Regions from separate parts of the Paraburkholderia sp. EB58 genome, predicted to be linked through region 2. Evidence: riboswitches for the same ligand, from Rfam matches in the RefSeq annotation. Region 2 holds a riboswitch; the other holds the start of a gene.
The links. A riboswitch is a leader RNA that binds a small molecule or an ion and turns the genes downstream of it on or off. The one in region 2 is predicted to bind manganese.
Positions count from the first base shown of each region.

Region 1: it holds a riboswitch for manganese, as region 2 does, so the genes downstream of both, mntP (manganese efflux pump MntP) here and P3T40_RS17910 (TMEM165/GDT1 family protein) in region 2, are expected to answer to the same signal.

Region 1 is NZ_JBNDMQ010000001.1:186,636-202,468, reverse strand. Features, by position in the region: gene P3T40_RS00905 (MFS transporter) at 140-1,504, shown strand; gene P3T40_RS00900 (lyase family protein) at 1,533-2,936, shown strand; yybP-ykoY riboswitch at 3,189-3,355, shown strand; gene mntP (manganese efflux pump MntP) at 3,366-3,935, shown strand; gene P3T40_RS00890 (anti-sigma factor family protein) at 4,367-4,870, shown strand; gene P3T40_RS00885 (hypothetical protein) at 5,014-5,298, shown strand; gene P3T40_RS00880 (substrate-binding domain-containing protein) at 5,591-6,427, shown strand; gene P3T40_RS00875 (AMP-binding protein) at 6,671-8,281, shown strand; gene P3T40_RS00870 (PH domain-containing protein) at 8,378-8,899, opposite strand; gene P3T40_RS00865 (DoxX family protein) at 9,378-9,839, shown strand; gene P3T40_RS00860 (hypothetical protein) at 10,488-10,805, shown strand; gene P3T40_RS00855 (PLP-dependent aminotransferase family protein) at 10,887-12,281, opposite strand; gene cyoA (ubiquinol oxidase subunit II) at 12,487-13,488, shown strand; gene cyoB (cytochrome o ubiquinol oxidase subunit I) at 13,494-15,470, shown strand; gene cyoC (cytochrome o ubiquinol oxidase subunit III) at 15,473-15,833, shown strand, end outside.
Region 2 is NZ_JBNDMQ010000011.1:39,059-54,891, reverse strand. Features, by position in the region: gene P3T40_RS17915 (TonB-dependent receptor) at 1-2,041, opposite strand, end outside; yybP-ykoY riboswitch at 2,377-2,559, shown strand; gene P3T40_RS17910 (TMEM165/GDT1 family protein) at 2,574-3,164, shown strand; gene gcvA (transcriptional regulator GcvA) at 3,161-4,072, opposite strand; gene P3T40_RS17900 (EamA family transporter) at 4,172-5,014, shown strand; gene P3T40_RS17895 (isochorismatase family cysteine hydrolase) at 5,071-5,640, shown strand; gene P3T40_RS17890 (hypothetical protein) at 6,044-7,081, shown strand; gene P3T40_RS17885 (N-acetyltransferase family protein) at 7,238-7,807, opposite strand; gene P3T40_RS17880 (LysR family transcriptional regulator) at 7,860-8,858, shown strand; gene P3T40_RS17875 (hypothetical protein) at 9,058-9,240, shown strand; gene P3T40_RS17870 (HD domain-containing protein) at 9,344-10,042, shown strand; gene P3T40_RS17865 (ankyrin repeat domain-containing protein) at 10,051-10,614, shown strand; gene P3T40_RS17860 (catalase) at 10,704-12,173, shown strand; partial or broken gene P3T40_RS17855 (lipid A hydroxylase LpxO) at 12,154-12,414, shown strand; gene P3T40_RS17850 (hypothetical protein) at 12,523-12,924, shown strand; gene P3T40_RS17845 (alpha/beta hydrolase family protein) at 13,021-14,004, opposite strand; gene solA (N-methyl-L-tryptophan oxidase) at 14,199-15,371, opposite strand; gene P3T40_RS17835 (GntR family transcriptional regulator) at 15,498-15,833, shown strand, end outside.

The DNA.
Region 1 (15,833 bases), on a different contig from region 2:
ACGACCGCAAGAAAATGGTGTTTCGAAACGTGAGCATAAGAATTCCTTATTCGGCGGCTAGAGCGCGCCGTGCCGTCCGCGCGAACCTAGAATTGCGAAGATTATTTTACACAAGCGATTTGAAAGGAGACCGACAACCATGAATATATCGACGAGGACGCGCTTCGAGAGTGCGGCCGACGCGACGCCAACGACCGTAGCGTTCGAGAACGCGCCATTGACGCCATTTCACCTGCGCGTGACGTTCGCCGGCACGGGCGGCCAATTCAGCGACGGATTCGTGCTTGGCATCATCGGTATTGCGCTTGCTATCGCTACGCCACAGCTGCATCTGAATGCGGTGTGGCTCGGCGTCCTCGGTGCGGCGTCACTGGCGGGCCTGTTCGCAGGAAGCCTGTTCGCGGGCTCGTTCGTCGACCGTTTCGGCCGCCGTGCGCTGTTCAACTACGACATGGCGCTTTTCGCTGTCATCTCGGTCGCGCAGTTCTGGGTCACCAGCCCGACGCAGCTTCTGATCCTGCGCCTGCTGCTCGGTATAACGCTAGGGTTCGACTATGTGGTCAGCAAGGCACTGGTGGTCGAGTATTCGCCGCTGCGCCTGCGCGGACGACTGCTCAGTTGGCTCGCCATCGCGTGGGCGCTGGGATACGCGTGCGCCTATGTGGTCGGCTATCTGCTCAAAGACCATGGTCCCGATATCTGGCGCGTGATGCTGCTTTCGAGCGCGGTGCCTGCAGCGGTTGTGTTTCTGTTTCGCGTCCGCATACCGGAATCGCCGCTTTGGCTGCAACGCAAGGGTCGAACCACCGAAGCGCTAGCAATCATCCGCGACAACATTGGTCCGAACATCGTTTTGAACCGTCCCGCAGAGACCGCGCAGACTGCCCAGGCGGGCTCGTCCTCCGGCTCGGCAATCACAAAAGTGTTCTCGAGCCAATGGCGCATGCGGCTCTTCATTGCCTGCTTCTTCTACATGTGTCTCGTGATTCCGTACTTTTCGCTCGGTACGTTCTCGCCGATGGTGTTCGCCTCGCTACACATCCAGGACAAGTTTCTCGCGGGCTTGATCTATAACGTCTTCCTCCTAGTCGGCACGGTTGCGGGCGCGCTCGTCGTGGACCGGATCAGCCGGCGTGCGTTCCTGCTATGGGGTTTCTTTCTGTCCGCGATCGTGCTTGCGTGTCTGTCATTCGGCTCACACCTGCCGGGCACGGCCGTGGTGGCGCTGTTCGCGGTATTCGCACTCGTGCTGAGCGGCACCAACAACCTCTGCTTTCTCTACCCCCAGGAGTTGTTCACGACCGAGCTTCGCGCCACTGCGCTGGGTTTCGCCGTTGCCGCAAGTCGGATCGGATCCGCGGTGACGACCTTTCTGTTTCCGAGCATCGTCGCGATCTACGGGGGCCAGGCCGCTGTCTATCTTTGCGTGGTCGTGCTGGCGGTAGGGGGCGTGACATGCGCGATCTGGGCGCCGGAGACACGTCACACATCGCTCGAGAGCTGACGCAGCAATTTCCAGGAACCGCAAGACAATGACACATCAACGCATTGAAGTCGACGCGCTCGGCGAATGCAAACTCCCGATGGATGCGCTATACGGCGTTCATTCACTACGCGGACAGGCCAACTTTCCCTATAGCGGCGAAACGCTGGCGCATTACCCCGCATTCGTCAAATGGCTTGCCCGCACGAAAATGGTGATCGCGCGAGTCAACGCGCAGCACGGCAAATTGAGCGACGCGCAGCGCGACGCCATCGTAGCGGCGTGTGTCGAACTCGCGGATGGACAGCACGCCGCCGCGCTGATCGTCGACCCGCTCGAAGGCTCGTGCGGCACGTCGATCAACATGAACATCAACGAAGTCCTGACCAATCGTGCACTGCAACTGATGGGGCATCAACCTGGCGAATACGCGCTCCTGCATCCGCTCGATCACGTCAACTACGCACAGTCCACCAGCGACGTGCTGCTTACCGCAGCCAAGCTGGCGCTGCTCGAGGAACTCAGACTGTTGAGCGCCGCTGTCGGTCAATTGGCGGCTTCGCTGCGAGACAAGGCACGCCAGTTCGACGGCATCTTGCGCATCGGCCGGACCTGTCTACAGGATGCGTTGCCGATGCGCCTCGGCCAGGCGGTGGGCGGCTATGCCTCTCTCGCTCAACGAATGACAGTGGGGCTCAATGCGCACATTCCGGCGTTGAGTACGATCGCGCTTGGCGCCACGGCGGTCGGCACGGGACTCGGAACGTACCGCGGCTATCGGCAGGCCGTGACCACGGCGCTGGCTGAACTGGTGGGACAGCCGCTCACGCCTGCTCAGGATCTGTTCGACGCGGTCCAGAACATGGACGAATTCGCCGCATTATCGTCCACCGTGAAAACTACCATGCTCGCGCTCGCCAAGGTGGCGAACGATCTGGTACTGCTCAGTTCTGGCCCGAGCGGCGGTATCGGAGAAGTCCGGCTGGCACCCCAGCAGGCGGGTTCCTCAATGATGCCGGGTAAGGTGAATCCGGTCCACGCAATGGGCCTTACGCAGATTGCGTACTTCGTAGCCGGCGCGGATCAGAGTGTCGTGCTTGCTGCTGCCAGCGGGCAGCTGGAGACGAACAACTATATGCCGCTTATCGCCGTGTGCCTGTTCAAAGCTCTGGGTGCAGCCCGGCGAAGCGTATCGATGTTCGATGAACACTGTGTGCGACCGATGATTGCCGACCCGGAGGTGAGCGAGCGCAACCTGCTCAGATCGACCGCGATCGCGCCCGCGTTAAAGGGAGAAATCGGCTACGAACATACGGCGGCACTCGTCGCAAAAGCCGTCGAGTCCGGTCGACCGCTGATCGAGATCGTCGAGGCCGAAAGTGTGATGAGCCGGGAGCGTATGCTTGGATTGTTGCACCAAAGCAGCAAACACCCTGATCCGCTTTCCGATTAGGTAGATGGGCTGCGCGCGGAGGCACTTGGCGAGGCGCTTCGTCGGCAGTCAGGTACTGGCCAAACGAAGGTCTCGGCCCTTATGTCGCAGCGCGGCTGACACCAAAACCAGTTCACATACGTCGCGCGCATGGAGTGAGTTAGGACAACTGGTGAAGTAAAGATGTAGGAACCGTTGGATATCGGCTCCGTCTGAACACGGTTTGACGCGCCAGCTAATTTATTACATTAACCTTTCGAGTGTGATATGCTCGCTCCTGTCTTTGGGGAGTAGCCGGCTTCTACCCAGAAGCGCCTGCGTCAACATTCTCGGTCGCTCAGACCGTGGTGCAGGTAGCCGTTTGGTTGGCAAGACCATCGACACACCACGCGACCGGTCGGGCGCGGCGGTGTGTCGTGGATTTCTGCCCGACCTCGAGCTCATCCTCTAATGAATCCTGTCGCAACGCTCTTCCTCGCTTTCGCCATGTCTACTGACGCCTTTGCGGCCGCAATCGGCAAAGGCGCCACCCTCCGTCGCCCTCACTGGCGCGAAGCTGTCAGGACCGGACTCATCTTCGGTGTGATCGAGGCGCTAACCCCGTTGATCGGATGGTTCCTTGGAAAGGCGGCGGCGCAATACGTCTCTGCATGGGATCACTGGATCGCGTTCACGCTGCTGGTCATACTCGGCGCACGCATGGTCTTCAACAGTTTTTCCGTCAAGGAAGCTGACGAAACGAAGGCAGCCGCCCATTCCTTCTGGTTGCTGGCAGTGACCGGTCTTGCTACCAGTATTGACGCGATGGCGGTCGGCGCTGGGCTTGCCTTTGTTGACGTGAACATCTATTCCACCGCAGCAGCAATCGGGCTCGCCACTGCGACGATGGTGACCATCGGCGTGCTGCTCGGCCGCGTTATCGGCCATGTCGTTGGAAGGCGCGCAGAGATGGCGGGCGGTGTAGTGCTCACTGGTATTGGCTGCACTATCCTTGCCGAACACCTGAATATGTTCGGATAGCCAGTGCGGTTTTGTGCCGGAAATGTCTCCACCTCCGTCAGGCAAACTTTAACTTCGCCTGATTGGAATATAGCGACCCTGCCGTACGTTTAGCAATGGCGTTGACACTGGATGTTTCTCATCGCGAAGCATCACTCGGAGTAGTCTCAAACGCCATGAAATACGATAGTGAGCGAAGGCGGCGAGGCTCGGGCGGCCCAGATTGGCGGCCACTATCGGCGTTTACCGACAATGAGCTGTCCGCCACGGGGCGCACGGCTATGCTCTTCCGCGTGACGACCGACGCCGGAGCGGCCGAGCGCGTGGCCAATTACTGCGCGCAAAGGGCTGCACTGACAGCACTGTTCGGAGACCCCCGAGACGATACGCGTTGTATCGTTGTGCGCCGCCGCACGTCCCGGTGGCGGCACGCAGGCCTGGCAGCCTCCTGTATGGCTATAGGCGTGGCGATCGGCTCGTCGCCCGGTTGGGTGCCGGCGAATTCGGCCGTCGATCGACCTGTGTTCGCGGAGCGCGCTGACATCGCTTTCGCGGTGTACGCACCCGAGCAACGCCACCCCGTGGAGGTCGCAGCCGAACAGCGGGATCAACTGGCGAATTGGCTCTCACGTCGCCTCGATCGGCCGTTGTCGATACCTTCTCTTCGGGAATATGGCTATTCGCTGATCGGTGGTCGCCTGCTGCCCGGCGAGTCCGGCCCGGCCGCGCAATTCATGTATCAGAACGCGAGCGGCGCCCGGCTCACGATTTACATTGCAGCGGTTCAAAAGGACGCGACGGCGTTCTGGCTGTTTCGTGACGGCAATCGCATCACGTTCTACTGGGGTAGCCAGGGGATGGGATGCGCACTGACTGGCTACGTCTCTGAGCCACAATTGAGATCCATGGCGATCGAGGTATGCAGCTTGCTCGGGCAGTCGTTCAGAAGCCGGTAAGCCAGCGGCGGTTTGACCCATGATGCCTGGTGGCCTGCGCATTTCCGATCATCGGGCAAACCGAAGCAGGTCAGGACAACCATGTGAGGCGTGCGCGATGAAGAACAATAACCATATGAAGGTGGGATTTGCATGGCGTCGACGTGGGAAAGGTGAAAAGCGTCAGGCTGGTCAATGCGCATTCAGTGGGCATCGTACTGAGTGTCGACAAGACTGCCCCGGTTACTTCGGCCAGCGTAGCGACGATTACCTCACGAGGACTCGCGACACGAGGGTTTACGGGCTATGTCTATATTGCCCTCGAAGATGTCGGCATCAATTCAAGGCCACTGGTCGGCCGGCCCGGCGAGGCCTATCCAATCATACCGACGGCACCGTCGAAAGTCGTGACGCTGGACACGACGATCAATCAATACTGCGAAAGCTAAACGTTCGACCAACCATTCTTATTCCAGCATTGCGGTACGGCGACGCCGGTGCGGGCATGGTGTAACGCTACATTCTCACCTGCGACAGAAAAGGTCTGTACGGTAGCGGTCAACGCCGTTTGCCAGGATGGATTATCAGCGTCCCCGAATTGCTGCGCCGAAAGGTCTAATGAATTCAGTATGCGGCCAGCATCATTACGCCAATGGAGGCAATTAGAATTGACGCGGCAGGGGTGCTGCACGCGCTGCCGCGCTGCCGGTTAGCATCATGAATGGCGTCCGGACTCGATGCATGTCCGGGCTGCATCATCCGATCGACATGGGCGGGGCCGTGACTGTTCTAAAGCTAAGGATTTACACACTCGTATTCTGCGTCGCGAGCGCATTCCTGGGCAGCGGCGCGGCATCGGCAGATGAAGTCAAGGTGATGATTTCGGGAGGGTTTGCGTCAGCCTATCGCTACCTGGGCCCGCAATTCGAGGAGGCGACCGGCGATACGCTGGCCACCGTCTGGGGGCCAGCGGTGGGCACAGCCGCGAATGCGATCCCTGTGCGACTCGCGCGCGGCGAGTGGGCCGACGTGCTGATCGTGGTCGGCTATGCACTCGACGATCAGATCAACGCTGGCAAGGTCGTGTCTGGCAGCAAGGTGGATTTCGCACGCTCGGCAATCGGCATGGCGGTTCGCGAGGGGGCACCGCAGCCGGATATCAGCTCGATCGACGCATTGCGGCGCACGCTGCTAGCCGCGAAGTCGATCGTCTATCCGGACGACGCGAATGGAGTCTATATCCGCAGCGAACTGTTCCGGCGTCTCGGTATCGAGGGGCGGGTGGAGAGCAAGAGCCACATGATCCCGGCTGAGCGGGTCGCCAGTGTCATCGCGAACGGCGAAGCGGAGCTCGGATTTCAGCAGATAGTCGAACTGTTGCCGGTGGACGGCGTGACGGTGATCGGCAGCTTGCCCGCGGAGGTACAAAGGTACACGGTGTTTTCCGGGGGCATCGTCGCCAATGCGAAAAATCCAGCGGGCGCACAGGCACTGATCCGTTTTCTGTCGTCGCCGGACGCGGCCCCCGCGATTGAGGGCACCGGGCTCGAACCGCTAACGCCGAAGGCTGCGGACTGAGCGAAGCTGCGAGCCTGGCGCGCCGCCACAAAAATCAAGCAACGTAAACAGTGGCTAGATATTCCGTCGATCTCTTATTTTTTTGACCGCGTGTGTGCCAGCGAACAAACGGCATGACCACGGCGGAATATTTCACCCCGAGGACTCGTTTGGAGGCTACAACGCGCCGTTTTGCCGGTGTCTAAAAGGACCGAGCAGGTATGCGATGCGGGCGTTCCACGCCACCACCTCGGACGAGATGCCATGAAAACGATGCTCCATCAGTTTTTCTTTGATACCGCTGCTGTTCATCCTGACGCGCCCGCACTGCATGTCGACGACACAACTTATACCTATGCACAACTGGCCGCACAGGCGCACCGCGTGGCCGCACGTCTGCTCGCGAGCCCAGACAAGGAGAGGGCAGCTGCGCCCGTGATGCTCTTCGCGAGCCGCAGCGCGCAAGGCTATGCAGGCCTGCTCGGGATCCTCGCCTCGGGCTCGCCTTACGTACCGCTCAACGCCAGGTTTGCCTCCGAGCGCAATGCGATGATCGTCAAGCGCTCGGGAAGTCACACGATCCTCGTGGACACACGTTGCCGCAAATGGGTTGGCGGGCTGTTGCAGATGCTCGACGACCCGATGGACGTCATCTACCTCGACGAGGACGTGGCCCAAGTCGACCTGAGTGCACAAGTCGAGCCACTCGCGGGGTACGTCCGCGTCGCCGGTTCGAGGGAGGACTTCGCCTATATCCTGTTCACGTCGGGCACGACCGGCGTGCCGAAGGGCGTCTGCATCAGCCACGCCAGCGCGGTGGACTACATCGCGAGCCAACTGGCCTTCGATCCGCCGATCGCCAATGCGCGGTACAGCCAGAACTTCGAGCTGTCCTTCGATCCGTCGGTCAACGACATGTTCGTCTGCTGGGGCAATACGGGCTGCCTATGCGTGCCGGAAACCGTCGACGTGCTCTATCTGGTGGATTTCATCAAGAACAGGCAAATCACTCACTGGGCGAGTGTCCCGTCCATCGGTGGCTTGATGCAGCAGTTTCGCAAGCTAAAGAAGGACGCCTTTCCAAGCTTGCGCGTGTCCGCTTTCGGGGGGGAAGCGCTGCGCACGGATCTCGCCCGCGCCTGGCTGCGCGCGGCACCGAACACCTCCCTGACAAACATCTACGGACCGACGGAGGCGACGGTCTCGTGCCTGCGCTTCGAGGTCACACCGGAGTTCCTGAATACGACGATGCACGCCGTGGTGCCGCTCGGCGGCAGTTGGGACGGACAAGAGATGCTGGTGGTCGATGAGGATCTCAAGCCGGTCGAACCAGGGCGCGACGGCGAACTCATCATCGGCGGCAGCCAACTGGCGAGCGGCTACCTGAGTGACAACCCGGCAGACCAGAAGCGTTTCTTCCTCAAGCGCTACGCCGGGTGCACCGCAGCGCGCTGGTATCGAAGCGGCGACCTCGTGTGCCGGTCGACCGCCGACGGGCTGCTGTTTCGCGGCCGGATCGACAACCAGATCAAGCTGCTCGGCAATCGCATTGAGTTGCAGGAGATAGAGGAGGTGCTGATCCGGTGCGGGCAGGCGCAGTCAGCGTGGGTGGTGATCTGGCCGCGCAGCGCAACCGGTTCGCCTGAGGGGCTGGTCGCATTCACGCACCGCGCGCAAGTCGAAGAAAGGCAGATACTCGCTGACTGCAAGCGATATCTTGCGCCGTATGCGGTGCCTGCGCGCATCGTGCCGATCGACGAAGTACCATTGAACGTGAACGGTAAGGTCGATCGCAACGCGCTCGTGAAGATGCTCGAGACCGCGACGCAGCGTGCTAGAGGATCACAAGCTTGCGCTGGAGGTGGAACGGTCTGACAACGCGACGTAAAAGTGTCGCGGGTTGCCCCGAATAGCCTCGGCTAGTATTGGACAGCGAGCAAGCCCTGTCATTTGCGAACGAATGGTGCCTGTTCAAACACCGTGTGCCTTGGAGTAACCAAGGGTGTTCGGATCATAGGTGTTTGCGGGAATAGTCCGTTCTTGACATATAATTACTGCCTCGGCAAGCCTTTTGCGGAGCTCGTCAACGTCTCTGATGCCCGGCAAACGCCTCACGGGATGAGCTAGATCGTTAGTCATCAGAATGATCGAGCCGGTGCCGAATAGCCGCTGCCACCAGGGGTGGATCGACGTGATGCACTGAATCTGGGAAATCTCGAGAATTGATACGCGGCGATGCAGAATGCCTTGCGTCCAGGTAATCCGTGCGGTATCGACGACAATTCGGGTGAACGCGGTCTTGACGAACGGCAAACCGACACCGATCAAGACCGCACCCGCTTGTGCGAGCAACACATGCCACTGAAGCGGGAAAGAGTTCGACGCGCAGGCATGTATAGCGCAAATCATTGCCATGACCGCGCTCCCCTTCAGTAGCGCTGGAAGGTTGCAGGCCTGCGACGGCGCGCCGCTGAAAATTACCTGATTGGCCATCGCATATATCCCTTTTCCTGACCCACGGATCGATTAGTCCGTCGAAACGACCATAGCCGAACCGCACGCCAGTGCCTTGAAGTCGTCGTAGCGCGATCTGGTGCCTACGGTGCGCTCAGTATAGCCTTTACGACAAAGATGGTCCGCGACGCGTGCACCAAGCTGTAAGTCTGGGGCCCCATCCGCCAAAAGATATGCAATCGATTGCAGCGCATTGACGCAATTCAGCTACGCCGGTTCAGAGCCCTACCGCATCGGTGCCAAGGGGGACCACGAACCGAGCAAAACAGCTGTCGATTACGTATTATCCGCGCCGATCGAAATGGTGTATTTCGGCTTACAAGAAAAAATTAAGTGCGTGGTAAACCCTTAGTTTTAAGTCTGCGTTCTAAGCGTATATTTTGCAATCGATTGCACCGAACCGGCACCTTGACGACCGGCGTGACCCTGGTTTTTCTCGTTCACTGATTTCGCTCTCATGACGCGCTCCATCGATTCTGGATTAATCCTCTTAGCACGCATTGCCTTGGCGACCCTATTCCTATGGGGGGGGGCGATGAAAATAGCTGGGTATGGTGACTTCGCTGCATATCTGCACTCAGCGGGCGTACCGTTCGTGTCGATCGCTGCACCACTTTCGACCGCTATCGATTTGATAGGCGGTCTGTTCGTGATCGTCGGTTTCAAGACTCAGCCGCTTGCGCTGGTCATGGCGGTCTACACGGTGGCAACGGCTATGTTTGGACACGATTTCTGGAACGTAGCAGATCCCGCCATGCATCACGATATGGCGGTGCATTTCTGGAAAAACGTCGGCATTGCCGGTGGTTTCCTGCTGCTACGCGTGACAGGAGCTGGCCCTATCAGCGTTGACAACGCACGCGCCGAGGAGCGGATTGGATCGCCGGGCAGTCGACCTGGCAGGATCCGCATTGATTGATGGCGAGAGTCATCGCCCTGCTTGTACGACTCTTCGCCCGCCAACGCGTAACCGTTGTCTTCGCACCGCAACCAGTCCATCCGCTAGTCGTCGCCGAAGCGGTCCGTCTAGTCGCGTCTGCAGTCAGGCAGCGAACGGCGGCACTTTGTCGCGGGTCGCGCTCACGTGACAGAAAGTTCAGCGCCGTCCAACCGTTAACGCATAGAGCAAAGGCGTGGCGACCCCATAGACCTTTCGGCTTGCAACAGCCATACATTTGAAACGCTGTGTGACAGCCCGATCGGTTTGTTCCGTAGATGCCGTCGATTCTGTTTACCGCTCCGGCCGTGGTTACAACGGCGTAACTGCTTTTTAAGCCTGACTTAACTGTTGCTTGCCATCGTAGTTGCTGGGACTCACGTCCAAGGGTTCTGTTTCGCCGCTGCCGCATGAGCAGTGTCTTTTGCCCGTCGCCAGCGCTACAGCGGCGGCGCCAAAAAAGTTATGAAAGGAAATTCAGCACACGATGTCTATCAAATCGCAAACCCGAACACACACCCGACTGACCACCCGCAGCGAGCATTTTTCCAATGGTCCCGGGCTGTCGCAACCACTCCCGTTGCTCTCCGCTTGCGCGACGTATATCGCAGTCAGCTTCAGGAGAAATTCGTGAGTAAATTAATTGCGTTGCTCGCCGTGGCGGCGAGCCTGGGTGGTTGCGCCGTCGCATCAGGATATGAAGAAGCGCCGACATACGACTCGGTCTACGGCTATCACTTCTACGGACCGGGGTACGGTACTTGCAGCATTTTGGGCGAGTGCGGCACGTGGGGTGGCTGGTACGGCTATCACTGGTACGGATACCGTTGGCGCGGCGGGTGGCACGGCGGATCGTATGGCGCTCACGGTGGATGGCACGGCGGCCATGGCGGCGGACATGGAGGAGGGGGAGGATACGGTGGCGGAGGCGGGCATGGTGGCCGCTGAAACGTTCCCCTCGTCGGACGCGACGAGGGGCCGGACTTCTGGATCTGCCCGTGCCGGAGGACTGCTTGATTCGCTTGGCGTCTAGACAACGACCCCACGGTGAATCGAAGGTTTTTTCGCCAACAGATTGGACAGCTTCCGCAAGGCAACCTCGAGTTGCTCGCGACTCGCGCAGCCGCCCAGCGAAATTCGGATCGCATTTGGCGGACTGGCGCCCGTAAAGAAGGCCTCTGCGGGCGCCACCACCAGACCATTGTCGCGCGCTACGGCGGCAAGGTCCAAGGCCTGCCAATAGCTCGGCAACGTATGCCAGACATGAATGCCTTCGTTGGCCGGTGCGCTCATCGCGCCCGCTAACATGCCCCGGGCCATGCGTTGACGCGCATGCGTTTCCGCCTGAACGCCAGCCAATAACTGAACCGCGCGCCCATCGTGAATCCATTGCGTGACGAGTGTCGTCGTCAATGGTGAGGTTAAGGAAAATATCCGTAGCGCGGACAGGAAGGCCTGCTGACTTTGCGAATCGGGCAGCGCCACGAAAGCCGTCCGCAGCCCAGGCGAGAGGCATTTCGACAGCGTTGACACGTAATACACCTGGTCGGGCATCAGCCGCGCGAGCGGCGGCGGTGCGTTCTCCGCAAACAGCCAGTACGGGTCGTCTTCGATAATCCTCACGTTCAACCTTGCGGCGGTCCTGGCGATGTCGAGACGTCGTCTCTCGGTCATTGTCCGCGTGGTCGGATTCTGCAGCGTAGGGTTCAGATAGATGAGGCGCGCGTCGTGCATTCGGCAGGCCTCTTCGAGTGCATCCGGACGCATTCCGGAGGCGTCGACCGCAACGGTCTCGACACGGCGTCCGAGTTGCCTTGCAGCCAGCGGCAGCCCGGGATAACCGAGCGGTTCCATCAGAATGCAATCGCCGGGCTGGGTCGATGCCAGGATCAGTGCGGCGAGGGCGGCCTGCGCGCCCGGACAGACGACGATCCGCTCGAGATCGATCCGACCCAGCATGGGTTTGAGCCAGCGCGCGCCGGCGTTGCGGTCGGTGTGGCTTCCGCCCCCCAGGTGATACGTCATGAGCAGGTTCGTGTCGGTACGCATCAAGACCTGCGACAGGCCCTCGCGGAGCAGCGCCGCCATATCCACGTCGGCCGGCGGCGGTGGAATGTTCATGCTTAGATCGATGCTCTGCGTCAGCTCCACTTTCGGCGCAGAGACAAACGTCCCCAGCGTTCCGCGTGCTTCGATGAGTTGACGGCGGCGCGCCTCTGTAAAGGCGCGTGTAACGGTCGTCAGATCGATCTCCAACGCTTCGGCCAACTGACGTTGCGGCGGCAGCCGATCGCCCGGGCGCAGCGCTCCATCGGCGATCGCGGACTCAAGAAAACTGACGATCTGCAGATAACGCGGCCCGTCGCCCGCAACAAACTCAGCGGCCCAATCCGGGCGCTTGTATGGATCATGTATGGGCTTCATTTAGCGTCATTCTGTCGCAGTTGTATGGATATTGTCTTACTTTAGGATGCCCGCATCGGGACATAAATCCATACATCGTACCTCTCGCAGTCAAGTCGGGGAAGCATTGAAGGCGAAGGGCGCTGCCTGATTCAGAGGCGCGTCCGAAGATTCGCCGGACGGGATGCATGCATGGATGGTGTGACCGGCAACCAAGGTACACGACATGCGGAATCCAGCTTTGCGTAGAAAAATCTCTGCCACAGGGGCAGCTTCGCTCGTTCAATCCTCAATCATCGGACGGCTTTGTAGTTCGGCAGGACGTCTCCTTGCGCTCGGCGCGGCGGGACTGCTTAGTGGGTGCAGCATGACGCTGTTCAATCCCAAGGGCGACATCGGCATGCAGGAGAAGAACCTGATCCTGCTCGCACTCGGTTTGATGCTGCTGGTGGTGATTCCGGTCATTCTGTTGACCCTGTACTTCGCCTGGCGCTATCGGGCCTCGAACACCAGCGCGACCTATGCGCCCAAATGGGCGCACTCCACGCCAATTGAAGTGGTCGTCTGGGCGATCCCGTGTCTGATCGTCATCATTCTGGCGCTGGTGATCTGGCGTACTACGCACAGTCTCGATCCATCACGTCCCATCGAATCGCAGGTCAAACCGGTCCGCGTCGAAGTCGTCGCACTGAACTGGAAGTGGCTGTTCATCTATCCGGACTACTGCGTTGCTTCGGTCAATCAACTTGCCATTCCGGTCGACACGCCCATCTCGTTCGACATCACCGCTGAATCGCTGATGAACTCGTTTTTTATCCCGCAACTCGGCGGGCAGATCTATGCGATGTCTGGCATGCGCACCCAGTTGAATCTGATCGCCAATAGTCCCGGCGTGTATGCGGGACGGTCCTCCGCGTACAGCGGCGCGGGCTTCTCGGACATGCACTTCGACACGATCGCCACTAATCGCGCGGATTTCGACGCATGGATTGCACGCGCGAGGCACTCGCCGCTGTCGTTGGACAAGGCCACTTACGAAGCGCTGGCGAAGCCTAGCCAGAAAGACTCGGTGACGGTCTATGCGCGCGTGACACCGGGTCTCTTCGACGGCGTCGTCGGTCAGTACATGCAAGGTGCGGCCCGCGACCCGATGTGTGGGACCGCGCAGACCGCGCTTTCCGTTGAATCTACTGGAGCCCAATCGCCTGTTCATCAGGCTGCGGAGTAGTCATCATGTTTGGAAAACTTAACCTGGACGCTGTCCCGTACCACGAGCCCATCATCATGGGCACGCTGGCCGTCGTCGTCGTGCTCGGCATGGCGCTGCTGGCTGCCGTGACGTATGCGGGAAAATGGACTTACCTTTGGAGCGAGTGGCTCACCTCGGTGGATCACAAGCGCATTGGTGTGATGTACATCCTGCTTGCGCTCGTGATGCTACTGCGCGGCTTTGCCGACGCCATCATGATGCGCACCCAGCAGGCCATTGCGTTTAACGACGCGGCCGGCTATTTGCCGCCTCACCACTACGATCAGATTTTCACGGCACACGGTGTGATCATGATCTTCTTCGTGGCGACGCCTTTGATTCTCGGACTGATGAATGTGGTGGTGCCGCTGCAGCTCGGCGCGCGCGACGTGGCGTACCCGTTTGTCAATTCGCTGAGCTTCTGGTTGTCGGTGGTCGGGGCCGTGCTCGTGATGATGTCGATGTTCATTGGCGACTTTGCAGCGACGGGCTGGGTCGCGTATCCGCCGTTGTCCGAGCTCGGATATAGTCCAACGGTCGGCGTCGATTACTACATCTGGTCGCTACAGATATCGGGGCTAGGGACGACGCTCACTGGCATCAACTTCATTGTGACGATCCTGCGTATGCGTGCGCCAGGCTTGACGCTGATGAAGATGCCGGTGTTCGTCTGGACCGCGCTTATCACCAACATCCTGATCGTGGCGGTGTTTCCGGTGTTGACCGGCACGCTGGCGCTGCTCACCGCCGACCGCTACCTCGGCATGCATTTCTTTACCAACGAGCTGGGCGGTAACGCGATGATGTACATCAACCTCATCTGGGTGTGGGGCCACCCTGAGGTGTATATCCTGATCCTGCCGTGTTTTGGCGCATTCTCCGAAATCATCTCGACGTTCTCCAGCAAGCCGTTGTTCGGCTACAAGTCGATGGTGTATGCCACGGCCTCGATCGGCATTCTGTCGTTCTTCGTCTGGCTCCATCACTTCTTTACGATGGGTTCGGGTGCGAACGTCAACGCGTTCTTCGGGATCATGACGTCGATCATCTCGATCCCGACCGGCGTGAAGCTGTTCAACTGGCTGTTCACGATGTTTCGCGGACGCATCCGCTATCACACGTCGACGTTATGGACGATCGGCTTCATGGTCACCTTTGCGGTGGGCGGCATGACCGGAGTGTTGCTGGCAGTACCTGGCGCGGACTTCGTACTGCATAACAGCCTGTTTCTCGTCGCGCACTTCCACAACGTGATCATTGGCGGTGTGGTGTTCGGCTGCTTTGCAGGCATCAGCTTCTGGTTCCCAAAGGTGTTTGGCTTCACGCTGGACGAGTTCTGGGGCAAGGTCTCATTCTGGTGCTGGCTGGTCGGATACTGGCTCGCCTTCACGCCGCTCTACATCCTCGGCTTCGAAGGCATGACCCGGCGCATGAACCACTACGCGGTGCCTGAATGGCACAAATGGCTGGTGATCGCGCTGATCGGCGCGTTGTTCATCGCGGCAGGCATTGCGGCGATGATCATCCAGTTTGCGGTCAGCATCCGCGATCGCGAAGCGAATCGCGACCTGACAGGCGATCCATGGAATGGCCGCAGCCTGGAGTGGTCGACGGCATCGCCGGCACCGTTCTATAACTTCGCACACGTGCCGGTGATCACGTCGCTGGAACAGCACTGGGACAACAAGGAAGCCGGGCGCGCTTATGTCCAGCCGCGCAAATACGAGGACATCCATATGCCGCGCAATACGGGTGCCGGCGTGATCATCGCGGCGTTCAGCTTGCTGCTGTGTTTTTCGCTGGTCTGGCATATGTGGCTGTTTGCGGCGGTAGGTCTGATCGGAATGATCGCGACGTTCATCGCGCGGACCTACGACCAGGACGTCGACTATTACGTGCCGGCGGCCGAGGTTGCCCGGATTGAAAGTGAGCGCTATGCGCAACTGAAAGAGGCTGCGTGATTATGAGTAACACCGCAACGCATCACGCCCACGGTCACGGTGGTGGGCACCATGTATCGCACGACGACGGATCCAAAACCACGCTGGGGTTCTGGATCTATCTGATGAGCGATTGCCTGATTTTTGCCACGCTGTTCGCCACCTTCGGTGTGCTGGTGAACGCCACGGCGGGTGGTCCGACTGGCAACGGCTTGTTCGAACTGCCATACGTGCTCGGCGAAACCTTGCTGTTGCTGATCAGCAGCTTCACGTTCGGCATGGCGATGCTTGGCATGCAAGTACGTCGTCAATCGCAGGTGATCGGCTGGCTTGCCGTGACGTTCGTGTTTGGCGCAGGGTTTATCGGCATGGAAGTGGTCGAGT
Region 2 (15,833 bases):
AATTCACTCCCGCTCCAATGTGGAATCCTGGCATCCCCGCGATTGAGAAATCATAAGTTGTCCAGAGATTGGCCATATAGGCCGGCGCGCCTTGAGGATGGTTGCCCACTGACGTGATGCCTTGCGGGTTATCCGTGATTACCGCGTGCTGCGCGGTTAGGTTGGCAAGGACGTGCAGATGGTCCGTGATCGCGGCGTCGATCGATGCTTCTCCACCTTTGGTCCTCTGACTGTCGAACACGACCGACTCCACGCCGTTGAGCGTAACAGCCGCAGCGACGTTCTCGCGCGATACGTCAAAAACGGCCGTATTCAGCACAATCCGGTCATCGAGAAATGAGAACTTGATACCCGCTTCGTACTGCAGCGCCGATTCCGGTGCACCGATGCCAGCCTGCGCGTTTTCAGAATTGAAGTTGGCCAGATAACTCTTCGATACGCCGAAATAAGGCGACATCCACGGCAGAACCTTGTACAGCGCACCGAAGTTCCAGCTGACCGGCGCGTTGTTCTGCGTCTGCTTGATGCCCGCAAGCAGAGGCTGGCCGTTGGAATTGAAAGCGCCAGGCACCGAGATCAGCGGTGTGAGCGAGGTATCCCACCAATCCTGCCGAACACCCGCGCGAATCTTCAGCTTGTCGGTCACATCGATCTGATCGGTGGCGTAAAGGCTGTAGTAGTTTGCGGTCAGATCGTCATCGTCGCAAGAATGCTTGGCATCGCACAGGAACGTCAGGCCCGCGAGAGACGTCTCCGGCGGCACCGGTGCGAAAGCGTCGGGGATGTTCGGGAGATCGGCCGTGCTGCGGGTCGTATCAATGGTCTGATGCTGGAATTCGAAGCCCGTGAGCAGCGTATGTCCCACGCTTCCAGTAGCAAATCTCCAGACCGGCTCGAGTTGATAGTCGAAGCTGTTGTCATTGTCATCCTGCTGGCGAAGCTGCCGCCCGACAACTTCGTCGCCGACGATCTTCGTATTCGTGCTGTCGCCGTTACCCAGCACGCCTAGCGTGCGGTGCAGATAGGAGAAGCGATTATTGATCGTCAGGAAGTCATTGATCTTCCAGGCGTCCGAGATCGTCGGGCGAACGTAGTTTTCATTCGCGAACGCAAACGGCGTCGAGTACTTCGAGTTGATCGAAACGTCGGTGATGGGCGATCCGTGGAAATAGATCAGGCCATAAGAATCCGGCGTTTCGTGCGTCTGGCGCAGATCGAGCGCGAAATCGATCGTATGGTTGCCCAGTTGCCATTGGAATGCGGGCCGAATTTCGTCATCGCGGCTGTACAGATCACGAAAACCGTCGGAGCGCGAGAACGTGGCGTCCACCCGGTAGTTCAGGCCAGCGATGCCCGTGGGACCCGTGATGTAGTCACTGTTCGAGACGGTGCCGTAAGAGCCCGCCTGCAGGCTTCCTCCGAAGTGAAACTCCGGCGACGGCGTGTAGTGAACGAGGTTGATGGTCCCACCCGGAGGTCCGCTACCGAACAGCGCGGAACCGGGTCCCTCGAGAATTTCGATCCTTTCGACGCCATTGAGCGAGTGCGAGATGCCGCCGAGCAGATCGCCGTCGGAGAAACCGTCCTCATAGATCTGCGCATTCAGGCCGCGAATCAGGAAGTGATCGTAATACCCCTTGCTGTCCTGACCGCCCACATTGATCCCGCTCGCGTTGCTGACGCTCTCCCGCAACATCGTCGCCCCCTGTTCGGACAGCAGGGCGCGCGGGATGACCTGCACGTTCGACGGAAGGTCCTGCAGCTTCGTCCCGGTCTTGCTGGCGTTGGCGACCTGCTTCGGATCGTCGATGTTGTCGTTGCCGCCGTACGGACCGTAGTCAATGGGCGCTTTGCCTTCCACCTTGACCGCCGGCAGGGTGATGCCCGGCGTGCCGGTTTGCGGAGGCGTCGCCTGTTGCGCGTCCTGTTGCGCCAGCGCTGGCTCCGTTGATGCCATTACCGCCAAAGAGAACATCGTGCCGCCGATGTATCTGCATACATCGGTCAGGCACATCGTCTCTCGGCTCCCCTTTTCGCTCATCGTGAATCCCCTTTTCGTCTTCTCATGACAGATTGCTGACTGTTTCCACAGGAGGCGACAGTCGCTGTGACTGACCTGCCCGTCGCAATTCCGTGGTCTCGATGCGTTAATGCTAATAAAAGTGATTCTCATTAACAGGTGAGCAAACGAAGGGGGCAGCGCGTTTATTCCAGTCAGACAGGATTTTTTTGCAGACGGGGTGCTGCTGTGATGGCTTGTGAATCTACGGGGGCTGGCGGGTCATTGATGGTGGCAATCGCTCGCTGCGGCCGTCGACCTGCGATCAGCTTTCAAATTGGAAGGTTGCATTTGTAATGGGCGGCGCGATAGAATCGCGCCTGCTCATTGGGGAGTAGCCGCCTCGAACGCGATGTCCGAGGGCGCACGTCAACATACTTGGCGAGTCGAAAGATTCTCCATGGCGTACGCAGCGAAATGCCTGGCAAGACCGATGACACGCATTCCGACCTAACCGGGTCGCCGGAATGCGCGTCATCGCGTTCCGACAGCGCGGCCCGGGTACAACAATCCCATGCAATCCTTTCTCGTTTCGACCAGTGTCGTCGGGCTCGCCGAAATCGGCGATAAAACGCAACTCCTTTCCTTGGTGCTGGCTGCGCGCTATCGCAAGCCCATTCCCATCGTCCTCGGCGTGCTTGCCGCGACGCTGATCAACCATGCGGCATCCGGCGCGCTCGGTGCGTGGCTCGCGAGCGTACTCAGTCCGAACATCCTGAATTGGGCTGTCGTCGCATCGTTTGCGGTAATGGCCGTGTGGATCCTCGTTCCGGACAAGCTCGACGAAGCCGATTCGGCGGTCACGAAAAATACGCTCGGTGTCTTCGGCACGACGGCTGTGACCTTCTTCCTCGCCGAGATGGGCGACAAGACGCAAATCGTGACCATCGCTCTCGCCGCGCGATTTCATGAATTCGTCGGCGTCGTCGCAGGCACGACATTGGGCATGATGCTGGCGAACGTGCCGGTCATCTATCTTGGACACAAGTTCGCGGATCGCTTGCCGACCAAGGCCGTGCATATCCTTGCTGCCATCATCTTTGTGGTACTCGGCGGACTCGCCCTGCGAACGGCGCTCTACCCCGAAGCACATCCGATGTTTTAGCGCGCCTTGTTACTGTCGGGCAAACGCATCCCCTCGCGCTCGAGCCATGAGCGGAACAGCACGACTAGCTCGTCAGCGGACTTCCCATCCGGAACGTAAGTGCAATAGCTCCGCGACGGCAGACGAGGACCGGCGAACGGCGCGACCAGCCGGCCAGCTGCGAGATCGTCGGATACCAGCGCAGTCGGCCCCATGGCAATGCCAATTCCGTCGATGGCAGCCTGCAAGGTCAAAAAGAAGTGGTCGAAGGTCAATGACGCAGCCGGCCTGAGTGCAGGAATCTCTGCCCGCATCAGCCAGTCTGGCCAGAGTCGCGGCAGGCTCGACGTGTGCAGCAACGTATGCTGCCGCATATCGTCTGGCATTCGAAGCGGCAATCGCTGCAAAAGCACAGGACTACAAACCGGGAGCCTTTCCTCGGACAGAAAAGGCCGCATCGAGTAGCCATAGAATGTGTCCGGACCGCCCCGGATGACGATGTCATAGGTCTCCTGAAGACTTTCCACCGACTCGTTCGACGTCTCCACCTTGACGTCCACCTCGGGATGCTCCGCGCGGAATTGCGCCAGTCTCGGCACCAGCCAGCGCAATGTAAATGTCGCAGGCGCGTTCACGGACAGAGTCCGTGAAACCGTTTCGGGGAAACCATAGCGGGCGGTTGCCTGCGAGAGCTGCTCAAACAACGGACCGATTTCCGCGAGGTAGACCAGCGCCGCCGGAGTCAGCACCACGCGCCGGTTGTGCCGTTCGAATAACGATGCGCCCAGCCACTCCTCGAGCAGCCGCACGTGCTGGCTCACCGCACCGTGAGTCACATGCAGTTCCGCCGCGGCTTCCTTGAAGCTGCCGAGCCGGCCTGCGGCTTCGAAGGCACGCAACGCATTGAGTGGAGGCAATATCCGCTTCATTCACAAGAGTTTATCTAACGCGATTGGCCAATTTATCTGGTTTGTGAGTTGGCCACAAGATAGATATCCTTCTTACTATGGCCTTTCTTTGGGACCCGCATGCTCAGTTATACCGGCGGTTTCGTCCTCCTTGCCGCCCTGCTTCACGCGAGCTGGAACGCGATGCTGCACGGCAACGACGACCGGTTCCTCTCCATGACGTGGATGAGCATCGCCATCGCGGCGGTATCCACGTTCGTGATTCTGTTCACGCCGTGGCCGGCGCGCCCAGCGTGGCCGTACATCGTCGCATCGGGGCTCGTGCATATCGTCTACAACGTGACCCTCGTGCGATCGTACCGTCGCAACGATCTGGCGCAGGCATATCCGATCGCGCGCGGCTCGTCGCCGCTGCTCGTCACGCTCGGCGCAGCGCTCTTCGCGCATGAGGCGATCGGCCCGTTGCACGTGCTCGGGATCGTGATGATCTCGGCAGGCATCATCGCAATCGCGCTGGAGGGGAGTCATGTGTCGCGTGCAGGTTTGCTGGCCGCGTTGACGACCGGCGTGACGATTGCCGTCTATACCGTGATCGACGGCATCGGCGTGCGCCTATCCGGCGGCGAGGCGCTCGCCTACACCGCATGGATGTTCCTGTTCTATTGGCTGATGCCGGTGCTGTTCGTCGCAACGCGTGGGCTCGCGGCGCTGTGGTCGCCGGTGCGGGCGACGCCCATGGCAGTCGGCTCGTCGCTCGTCGGCGGCCTGGTGTCGATCGCGGCATACGGCATCGTGATATGGGCGCTGCAGTCGGGCGCGATGGGCGCGGTATCGGCTTTGCGCGAGACCAGCGTGGTGTTCGCAGTGCTGATCGGGCGGGTGTTTCTGCGGGAAACGGTCAGTGGCAAGCGCTGGCTCGCGTGTGTGATCGTCGCGGGAGGGGCGGTCTGTCTCGGGCTTTGAGCGAGACGGGAACTGCGCTACCCTTTCTTCGCTTCTCGACAACCTGAGGGGAAGAAATGCAGATTCCGGCAATCTCGCCGGCGCAAACCGCGCTTATCGTCATGCACTATCAGACCGACATTCTCGGGCTCTTTCCAGCAGTTGCGCCGGCCTTACTCGCCAATACGCGCAAGCTGTGCGACGCGGCGCGGGCTAAAGGCGTCAGCGTCTATTTCGCCAACCTCCGGTTCAGTCCGGGCTATCCGGAAGTCAGCCCATTGAACAAGAATGGGCAGGGAATCAAGCAACTTGGCCTCTTCGTCGACGACCGGACCTCGCCTGAGTTAGGCCAGCAGGCCGGTGAACCGCTCATCATCGCGCACCGCGCCAGCGTGTTCTTCGGCACCGATCTGCAGGCACGACTTTCCGCACAGAGTGTCGATTCGCTGATTATGGTCGGCATTGCGTCGACCGGTGTCGTGCTGTCGTCGGTCGCGTATGCGAGCGACGCGGACTTCCGCCTGTACACGGTCAAGGATTGCTGTTACGACCCGGATCAGGTGGTGCATGAACATCTGTTCTCCACCGCATTCGATTCGCGCACCACGGTGCTGTCGCTCGCGGATGCGTTGGTGCTGCTCGCCTAGACGTTCGACGTCCGCTCCGGAGCAAAACGGGGCCACGCGAGTGACTGATAGTTCGCTGGTGCGGCAGACATGGGCAGGCGTCGAACAGCCCTGAAACGAAACCCGGTCCGATGCCGAACTTCCGTACTCGACCCGCATGAGGCATTCAAACTTTCTAGATGCGGACATCTGACAACAAGCAACAGTCCCTCTATTGGACTTTAGTCCTATTGTCTGGTCTGGCGTCGTGTGAAATAAACTAGTCGTGACACCGATGCATCACGAAGACGTGATCCGAAGTCAACGGCAGTCGGATATCGACGGTGACTATCGCCGCTATGCCGCACGGTGGGAACGACGGCGTCCACTCCCATGCAAGTGGATTCCCATCGTCGTCCAGCGTCCGATCTACGCCGCCGACAACATGTTGTGTCCCAGCCGAACTGAACGTCCAATATTACTCGTGCACAAGACTATTTCGATTTTCGCATTCTTGTCGGCACCCGTTCTTATCGGAGGATTTTCTATTTTTCCGCCGTCCGCGAACGCACAAGAATTCTCTTTTCTCGGCGGCCCTCTGGTCAGCAGCAGCGCGAATTCCTATTCATGGGACGCCGGTTATCGCGAGGGCCTCGGGCGCTACGCAGCATGGAGCTTTTCCTGGGTAAACGAAGGACACCTACCCGGCCACCATCGCGACGGCCCAGCCTTGCAAGGCTGGGGACGCCTGCCCATCTTGAACGACCGGCTGGAGTTGTCGGCCGGCGCCGGACCGTACCGCTATTTCGACACGACTGCGGCGCAAGCCGGTGGAGACTATTCGAATACCCACGGATGGGGCGCATTGTGGAGCGTGCGCGCGGCCTGGTACTTCGACCGTCGGTGGATTGCCCAGATGCAACTGAACCACGCCCAGGTGTTTGGCGGCCGTGACACTACCGCATTGCTATTCGGCGTGGGGTACGAACTGGATGGGAACGACGAGCCCGGCCCACGACAACGGCCTATCTCGCGCACGACAAACGTCACAAAAAACGAAGTCACTGCGATGCTTGGCGAGACGATCCTGAACAGCAATGGTTCGGAATCGGCCTTCGCCGAAAGCGTGGAATACAGGCGGGGCTTATTGCGGTACGTCGACGTGACCGCTTCATACATTCATGAAAGCGGCCATATCCAGTCGCGCCGGGATGGCATCGCAGCGCAGCTTTGGGCCACGCGCGCCTTCTTCGATGACCACCTGACACTGTCCGCCGGCGTCGGCCCCTACGTCGCGGTCACGCAGAACGATGACCTGCCGCAAAACCGGACCGGCGACGGTCGCATCTCGGGGCTCGTCTCGGTATCGGCCAGTTATCGGCTCGGCCAGCACTGGTTGATACGCGTGACGTGGAATCGCATAGTCACGCGCTACGATCGCGATACCGATTTGATTGTGGCCGGAGTCGGCTTTCGCTTTTGAGGGTGCGGCAGCCGATTGTCGACAACTACTAGCCGAAATTGTCGCGGCAGAAATAGGCGCAATGCCTTTCGCGATGTTCGACGGGGTCGCTAGCAGTCGATGGTACCCCATGACACGCGTTGGACGACGGCGGGCGCCCACGCGGCACCGTTACCGCTATCCTGCCTGGCCGACAGCATCACGTGCCCCGACAACGGACGGCATGCTCGCCGAGCCGCTACCCAATTCCCGCTGCATCAGCACCGTGTCCACCCATTGGCCGAACTTGAAGCCGACGGACCGCAGTGTTCCGATGCGCTGGAATCCGACACGCTCATGCACTGCAATCGACGCCTCATTTCCGCTGTTGCCTATCACGGCCAGCATCTGCCGCCATGGCCCCTGCTCGCACCGGCCGATTAATTCCGTAAGCAACGCCCGCCCGATCCCATGACCGTTAAGGCCATGTTCTACATAGATCGAATCTTCGATGGTGTAGCGGTACGCCGGACGGGGCCGATACGCCGTCGCGTACGCATAGCCAACCACACGGCCCTGCAACTCTGCCACCAGGTAAGGCAGCCCCGTCTTCAACACCGCGTCGCGGCGTCCGGCCATCTCGTCAGGAGAAGGCGCCGTTTCTTCGAATGAGGCGCTGCCGTTCAACACGTGGTACGCATAAATAGCCTGAACGGCTGTCATGTCCGCCGTCACCGCATCGCGAACCCGAATTCCGCTGTGAACCATTGATTCTCCCCCGCTAACCTCAGATGTTTGATCGAGATATCGGAGAGAGGCTATGGGCCGCCTAACTCCGAGGTTCGACAGACATGATGCGCTGCTCATTCCCATAAAGGAAGATTTGGTATCTTATACAATCGATAAGAAATTCTTTGCCATGAAGAGCCTGAATCTCGACTACCTGAAGACCTTCGTTGCCGTCGTCGAGCGCGGTAGTTTTTCTGCTGCCGCCGATCATCTTCAGCTCACCCAGCCCGCAGTGAGCCTGCAGATCCGCCAGCTCGAGAAAAGCCTTGGCGCCGTATTGATAGAACGCGTCGGCCGCGTCGCCAGGGCGACCGTAGCGGGAGAGGAGCTACTGGCACATGCCACCGCGATTGACGCCGCCGTCACCTCGGCAATGAGCGCTGTTTCCCGCCACGCAACAGAAGGCATGGGTCGTATCCGCATTGGCACAGGTGCCACTGCCTGCATCTATCTGCTGCCGCCCATCCTGACGCTTCTGCGCCAACGCTTTCCCAACCTCGAAATCGCGGTAACCACCGGCAATACCACGGAAATCGTCAAGGCGGTCGAAGATAATCTGCTGGACGTCGGGCTCGTCACCATGCCCGTATCGAGTCGCAGCTTGTACATTACGCCCGTCATGGACGATGAATTTGTGCTTGTGGCCCCAGCAGGTATGCCACTGCCCACCCGCATCACGGCTGCCGCGCTTTCGACCCGGCCCGTCATCGCTTTCGAACCTGGCGGCAATACCCGCCGGATCACCGACGAGTGGTTTGCGAGGAGCGGCACGAAACTCACACCCGTCATGTCACTGGGAAGCGTAGAAGCAACCAAGGCGATGGTCGGTGTCGGGCTCGGCTGCGCGATCCTTCCTGAGCTTGCCGTCCGCAATATGGCCTCCGGCAGCAGAACGGTGGTTCGCTCCCTGTCCCCGCGTCTTCACCGCAAGCTGGTGGCGGTAGTCCGGCGCGACAAACGCCTCTCTGGCGGCCTTGCGGACATCCTCAAGTCGTTCCGGAATCTGTCCGACCGGGCGGACGAGCTCTGAACCTGGAGACCGCGCGAGTCGGTGGCCCGCACGACGACTCTCTTTGCAAAAAAGGCCTATCCTCCCGATAGTTCATCCGCATCCGCCGCCACGGCAGAAAACGTCGTGCGCCTGGCAGTGTTGCACGGCTCTTCGTCGTTGCCCGCAAAGGGGTGTTGACCAATACTGGTCTTCATCAACACCACCTTGGACGGACGCCATGAACCAGCCTGTCGAACACACTTTGCACGCGGCCACGCCTGCTTCGGGCGCCCTTCTTGGCGCTCCATTTCCGGAGTGTTCCGAACACACTGCGCATGCGCAGGCGGAACATCTTCTAGACGAGTATTTAACGCTGACGTTTCCCGCGAGCGATCCGGTTTCACCTGGCTTCATCACCTGAACAACGGAATGGCGTCGCCGCCGGTCCGCTTCAGTTACCACCGGTCGCAACGCTCGCTAACGTTTCACCCGACTTCCCATCTTTTATCATTGAGGAATACCAAATGACCACCACCATCGCCGGCATCAAGATACCCGACAGCATCATGGCGCGCGCCGCCACCGAACTGGTGCGCGACACCGAGCCGGACTTGCTCTACAACCACTCCCGCCGCGTGTACCTGTTCGGTGCGCTGGCCGGTGAGCGCAAAAAGCTCAAGTACGATCCGGAGCTGCTGTATATCGGTGCAATGTTCCATGATATGGGGCTCGTCGATGCATACAGCAGCGAGACCAACCGCTTCGAAGTGGATGGTGCAAACGCAGCGCGCGACTTCCTTAAGCAATACGGCGCGAACGAATACGACATCGAGCAGGTATGGGCGTCCATCGCGTTGCATACGACGCCAGGCGTGCCCGAACACATGAAGCCGGTTGTCGCGCTGGTGACCGCAGGTGTCGAGATGGACGTGCTCGGGCTCGCCTATAACGAGTTCAGCGAAGAACAACGGATCCAGGTCGTTGCCGCCCATCCGCGCGAGCAGACGTTCAAAAACGACATCATCGACGCGTTCGCGCATGGCACGATCAAGAAGCCTGAAACCACGTTCGGCAACGTCAAGGCCGATGTTCTCGAACTTCGTGACCCGACTTACAAGCGCCTGAACTTCTGCCAGATCATCCTCGGTTCGGCATGGGACGACAGCAAGGCCGGCCATGCTCATAACGCCGCCTGCGGCTGTTCAGCCACAGACAAGGCATAGGAGTCGTCATGCAACACACCGCGCACCGTGAAAACGTCGCCGATCGGCCGGAACTTGATGACGCGACGATTGAGTTCGCAACGCAGGTTTTTGATCTTGCGCGCTCAGGCGACACAAGTACGCTCGAACAGCTGCTAGAGCATGGTTTGGCGCCCAATCTGCGCAACGCAAAGGGTGACAGCCTGCTCATGCTGGCGAGTTATCACGGCCATCTCGACACCGTGCGGGTGTTGCTCCAATACAAGGCCGATCCCGATCTGCGCAATCAGAACGGTCAAACACCGATCGCCGGTGCCGCCTTCAAAGGCAATCTGCCCATGATCGAGCTGCTGCTCGCGCATGGCGCCGACATCGAAGGCGCGTCGCCCGACGGGCGTACCGCCTTGATGATCGCCGCTATGTTCAACCGCACGGAGATCGTAGGCTACCTCATGGCCCATGGCGCGAACGCCGAAGCGAAGGATGCGAACGGCGTAAGCGCAATCGGCGCGGCAAGCCGCATGGGAGCGCCGGATACGCCGGCACAGCTTGAACGGATCCTCCAGCACGCGAGGCCGTCCCGACCATCCTAGGCAAGAAAACGCATGTTCGCAGTCCATGATCGCACTTGCGCTTCTCGTTATCCTGCTCTTTCTCTTTGACATCAAAGGAATTGATTAACATGGCGAAGCTCACAACCGTATTCGGCGCTCCCGTCGTCGACAACCAGAACATCAAGACCGCCGGACCACGTGGCCCGGCTCTGCTCGAGGACGTGTGGTTCCTCGAAAAGCTGGCACATTTCGATCGCGAAGTGATTCCCGAACGGCGCATGCACGCGAAGGGATCAGGTGCATTCGGGACCTTCACCGTCACGCACGACATCACGCAATACACGCGAGCCAAGATTTTCTCTGAGATCGGCAAGAAGACCGAGATGTTTGCACGCTTTTCGACCGTTGCCGGCGAACGTGGCGCAGCGGACGCGGAACGCGACATCCGCGGTTTTGCATTCAAGTTCTATACCGAGGAAGGCAATTGGGACATGGTTGGCAACAACACTCCCGTCTTTTTCCTGCGTGATCCGCTCAAGTTCCCCGACCTGAACCACGCAATCAAACGCGATCCGCGCACGGGTCTGCGCAGCGCAGAAAGCAACTGGGACTTCTGGACGCAGCTTCCGGAAGCTTTGCACCAGGTCACGATCGTCATGAGCGAGCGAGGCATTCCGAAAACCTTCCGTCATATGCACGGATTCGGAAGTCACACGTTCAGCTTTATCAATGCCAATAACGAACGCCATTGGGTCAAGTTCCATTTTCGCTCGCAGCAAGGCATTGAAAATCTGACGGACGCGGAGGCCGAAGCACTGGTTGGCCGTGATCGCGAGACGCATCATCGCGACCTTTATGAGGCGATCGAGCGCAAAGACTTCCCGCGCTGGACCCTGTCCGTGCAGATCATGCCGGAGAAGGACGCGGGCAGCTATCACATCAACCCATTCGATCTGACCAAGGTCTGGCCGAAAAGCGACTACCCGCTCATCGAAGTCGGTGTGGTTGAGCTGAACCGCAATGCTGAGAACCATTTTGCCGATGTCGAGCAGGCAGCGTTCGCACCGGCCAACGTCGTGCCGGGTATCAGTTTTTCACCCGACAAGATGTTGCAGGGTCGCCTCTTCTCCTACGGGGACGCGCAGCGCTATCGCCTGAGCGTGAACTTCCATCAGATCCCGGTGAATTCTCCGCGCGGCGCGAAGTATGTCCATAGTTATCATCGGGACGGGCTCATGCGCGTCGACACCAACTCGGGCGGCGCGACACCCTATGAGCCAAATACGCGCGGCGAATGGCAGGAACAACCCGACTTCCGCGAACCTCCGTTGTCGCTTGAAGGCACGGCCGATCACTGGAACCACCGGGTGGACGACGACTACTATTCGCAGCCAGGCGCGCTGTTCCGCCAGATGACGTCCACGCAACAGCAGGCCTTGTTCGACAACACGGCGCGGGCCATGAGCGGGGTATCGAAGCCGGTCCAGAAATTGCACATCGAGCACTGCACGATGGCGGATCCCGCCTACGGTGCAGGGGTCGCCAAGGCCATCGAGACGCTGGAAAAACAGTCTGCGTATTCTCTTCTGCGACGTTGAGAGGCCGATGAAAATTGCCTGGGCACAGGTGATGATTCGGGCAACTGGCAACTTTCCGCTACGCGCCGCGGCGTCACCGAATGAAATAGGCGATCGGACAGGCGGCCTCAATCGCGTATTCCGCTATATCTATTCTGTGCGGTTAGCCGGCAAGCGGCTAAAGGCCTGGAATCGCACCGTCTATTACGTCGTAAAGTGGTGTCTGTTTGGCGCGATCGCGGTGGCTGTCGTCTGGCATTGATGAGATTTTCGGTGGGCGTGGGTGTGCGTGCTCCTCCTGGCTTTCACACTCCTTCTGCAAAATCCCACTACAATCCAGCACTTCGATCCGACAACCGTGATTTGCGCCATGAGATACCTTCTTGCATCGACACTCGCGGCGGTCATCGCGACCGCAAGCACGGCCGCGATAGCCCAGACACCCAACAGCGGCGGCACGCCCAAACAGTCGTGCGACACGGGGTATGTCACCGGCGTGGGTGGATCGGCACAGAGCGTTCGTGAATACCTTGCGCTCCCCGAAAGAAACAGAATTCGCTATATCACAGACCACCCGATCAAATGCGAGATCTCCGATGAAGGTCGCGCGTCTGGCTGTACCGGGATCACAGACCTGCAGCACGAACAAGTCAGCGTGTACGACGATAGCGACAGCGTCACAACAACCGTGACCGCGCGCGTGGAACTCGATCAGGGCACCTACACGGTGATTATCGTTGTGCCAAAGCAGGATGTGCAATGTGGGGAGTGAATGCCCTCATGCATGCTTGCTTGTTTGCCTGCGTAATTCGCCGTAGCACGCCTCGAGACGCAACGAAAGCCTGGCATATAAACGGCTGCGCGTTTTCTATTGCAGCGTCTTCTGGAAAAACTGCACCACGTCAGCATTGAACTGTTCATGAAACGCGGCACGGTCGAAGCCCGGCAAGCTCGAGCAGATGTCCGGTCTCTTCCGGGATATGAGCGCACTGCAGGGTGGCAGGAAGTCGTAGTGGCCCGCGTTCTCAACCACGTGATAGTCCGGTGTTCGGGGCAGGCCTGCGCGCACAGCTTCCTCATAGTAGGGATTCGGCTGATGGCGATCATCGGCCGCTCGCCAGAGCTGGACCGGCACGCGCACGCCGCTTAGTCCCGCAGGGCTGAAGGCGAAGCCGAACGCCGGCGCGGCAACGATCACGGCCTTGATGCGCGGGTCGTGCACCCATACGCCGGCTGGAACATCCGAGCCGACATGGAAATCGACGCCGGCATGCTTTAAGGCCTCGCACAGATCATGATCCGGGTGCGCCTCGCAATACGGCGCGATCTGCGAAAGATCCGGCACGCCGCCTGCAGCCACGAGCACCGTGAAACCACCGTTGGATAAACCGAACGCGCCGACGCGCTCCGCATCCAGCCGCCCGTGTGAAGGCCACTCACCGAGCATGTAGTCCACCAACCGGCGAAGCTGGGCGGTACGGACCCATGGTTGCAAGACCCTGCTCTGGTCGTCGTACGTGTCACCCGCATGGCTCAACGCCGCCGCCACGAAGCCCGCGTGCGCGAGAGCGAGTGCCGTGTCGTAATGGCCGCTATACCAACCGCCGCCGCCGTGCGACATCACCACCAGCGGCAGGTCATGGCCTGCGATCGCAGCGCCCGGCGCCACCACCTGGGTGAAATCGCTCAAAGCGTGTTGCGTCGCTGGCGTGTCAGTCGGATACCAGATCCCGACCGTCAGCGGCGCGTCTTCGCCATTCGTTATCTTGACCTCCTCGAAGCCGACATTGGCGGCGAAGGCCGGCGCGGCAAAGAGCGCGAAGACGGTAGCGATCACGACGGCAAGTCTCATAACTGTCTCCTTGTTTGTTGTCGGTCATATGGCGCGGTGCTGAAAATGCACCGCGATTGCGGGACCAACGCGCGCCGACGGCCGGCACTACGTCTACGTCCACGCCAAGCTCATGCTCGTCGACGATGCGTGGGCGGAAGCGGAGGGGCGTCTTCACAAAGCGGGCTGAAGGAACTCTCTTCAGACCCGCCCTTTCACGCAAAGCGGCTTAACGAAAACGCGGACAGGTCAATCTGGCTTGTCCCGCTCAGGCACCGTTGCGCCACAGCTTCACCGATTGCCGCTGAATGCTTGAAACCATGACCCGAACAGGCTGACACCACAGTCACGTTGTTAAGCGTCGGATGATCGTCGATGATGAAACCATGGTCGGGGGTCACCGTATAGGTGCAGACGCGCGCCTTGACCAGTTCCGAAGTCACGCCGGCGATATTGCCCGCCACCTGCATTCGATACATCTCCTCCACCTCTGCTGCAGAGACCGTGCGATCGAGCGCGTCGATCGACTGCAGGGGCACATATTGCTCGGTCGCGATCTTCATGCTGCCTTCGCCGGGAATAGGCGGAAAGCCATAACAACTGTCCGCTTCCCCTGGTCCGTGAACGAGAATGAAGCTCGGCGACGCTTCAGGGAAAATCACTGGCTCGGCAAGCTTGAACCAGAACAGCTTTTGCCTGCAGACCTTTAGCAAGGCGCTAAACGGTTCGCCCAACAGGTTAGCGGACCACATCCCGGCACAGATGATGACTTTGTCGGCGACCAACGTCCGGTCGCCCGCTTTGATCCGAACCACACCGCCATCCGATTCCACCGCAGAAACGGTGGTACCCGTAATCAGCGTAGCCCCCAGCGCTTGCGCGGCCGCCAGTTGCGTAGCGATACACTGCTCCGGCCGCACAAAGCCCCCTTCGGGTTCGAAGTATCCCACCGCGCCATCGCAGATCGGCCCGAATTGAGGGAAGCGCGCGCGGATCTGCGACGACGTCAGAATTTCGTGGTCAATGCCATAGGTACGCCCCAGCTCGATGGTCTGCGCGACGAAATCAGCCGCGCCATGATGCGATGCCGTGGTCTCGCTCGACCTCATGACGAGAACACCGCATTGTTCGAACAACGCTTCACCGCTCTGCGCTTCCAGCTCGCGCCAGATCTGATGGGACCTGCGCACCAGCGGCACGTAAGCGGCCCCCTCGCCAACCGCCAACCGCGTGATACGGGTATCGCCGTGACTCGATCCTTGATCGTGCGGCGGGGCGAACCGGTCTATACCCACCGCTTTCACCCCAGCTTTCGCGAGTTGGTAAAGCGTTGCCGCGCCCATCGCACCCAAACCCACCACTGCAACATCGCATCGTTCTGCAAGCACAGCATTCCCTTACTCAGTTGACGTTATCCGGAATCATACCTTTCTCCAAGGGAAAACCCCGATCCCCATCGCAGCGAATTCATACAATCATATATATGAATTCACTACGGCTTCGCACCCAATCAAATCGTGGACGACCGCATTCCCCGCTATCACCGTCTGCGCGACCAGCTCGCCGCGCGTATCGCTGCACTCGAATGGCAGCCGCATGATCCGCTGCCAACGGAACAGGAACTGGCGCTAGCGTATGACCTTGCCGTGGGCACGGTTCGCAAGGCGGTCGACCTGCTGGAGCGCGAGGGCCTCGTCGAACGCTTCCAGGGTCGTGGCACATTCGTGCGCCGCGCGACGTTCGACCGCTCGCTGTTCCGCTTCTTCCGCTTTCAGTCGGCCACGGGCGAGCGCCGCGTCCCCGAGAGCCGCATTCTCGAGCGTGTGGTCACGAAAGCGCCCAAGGCGGTG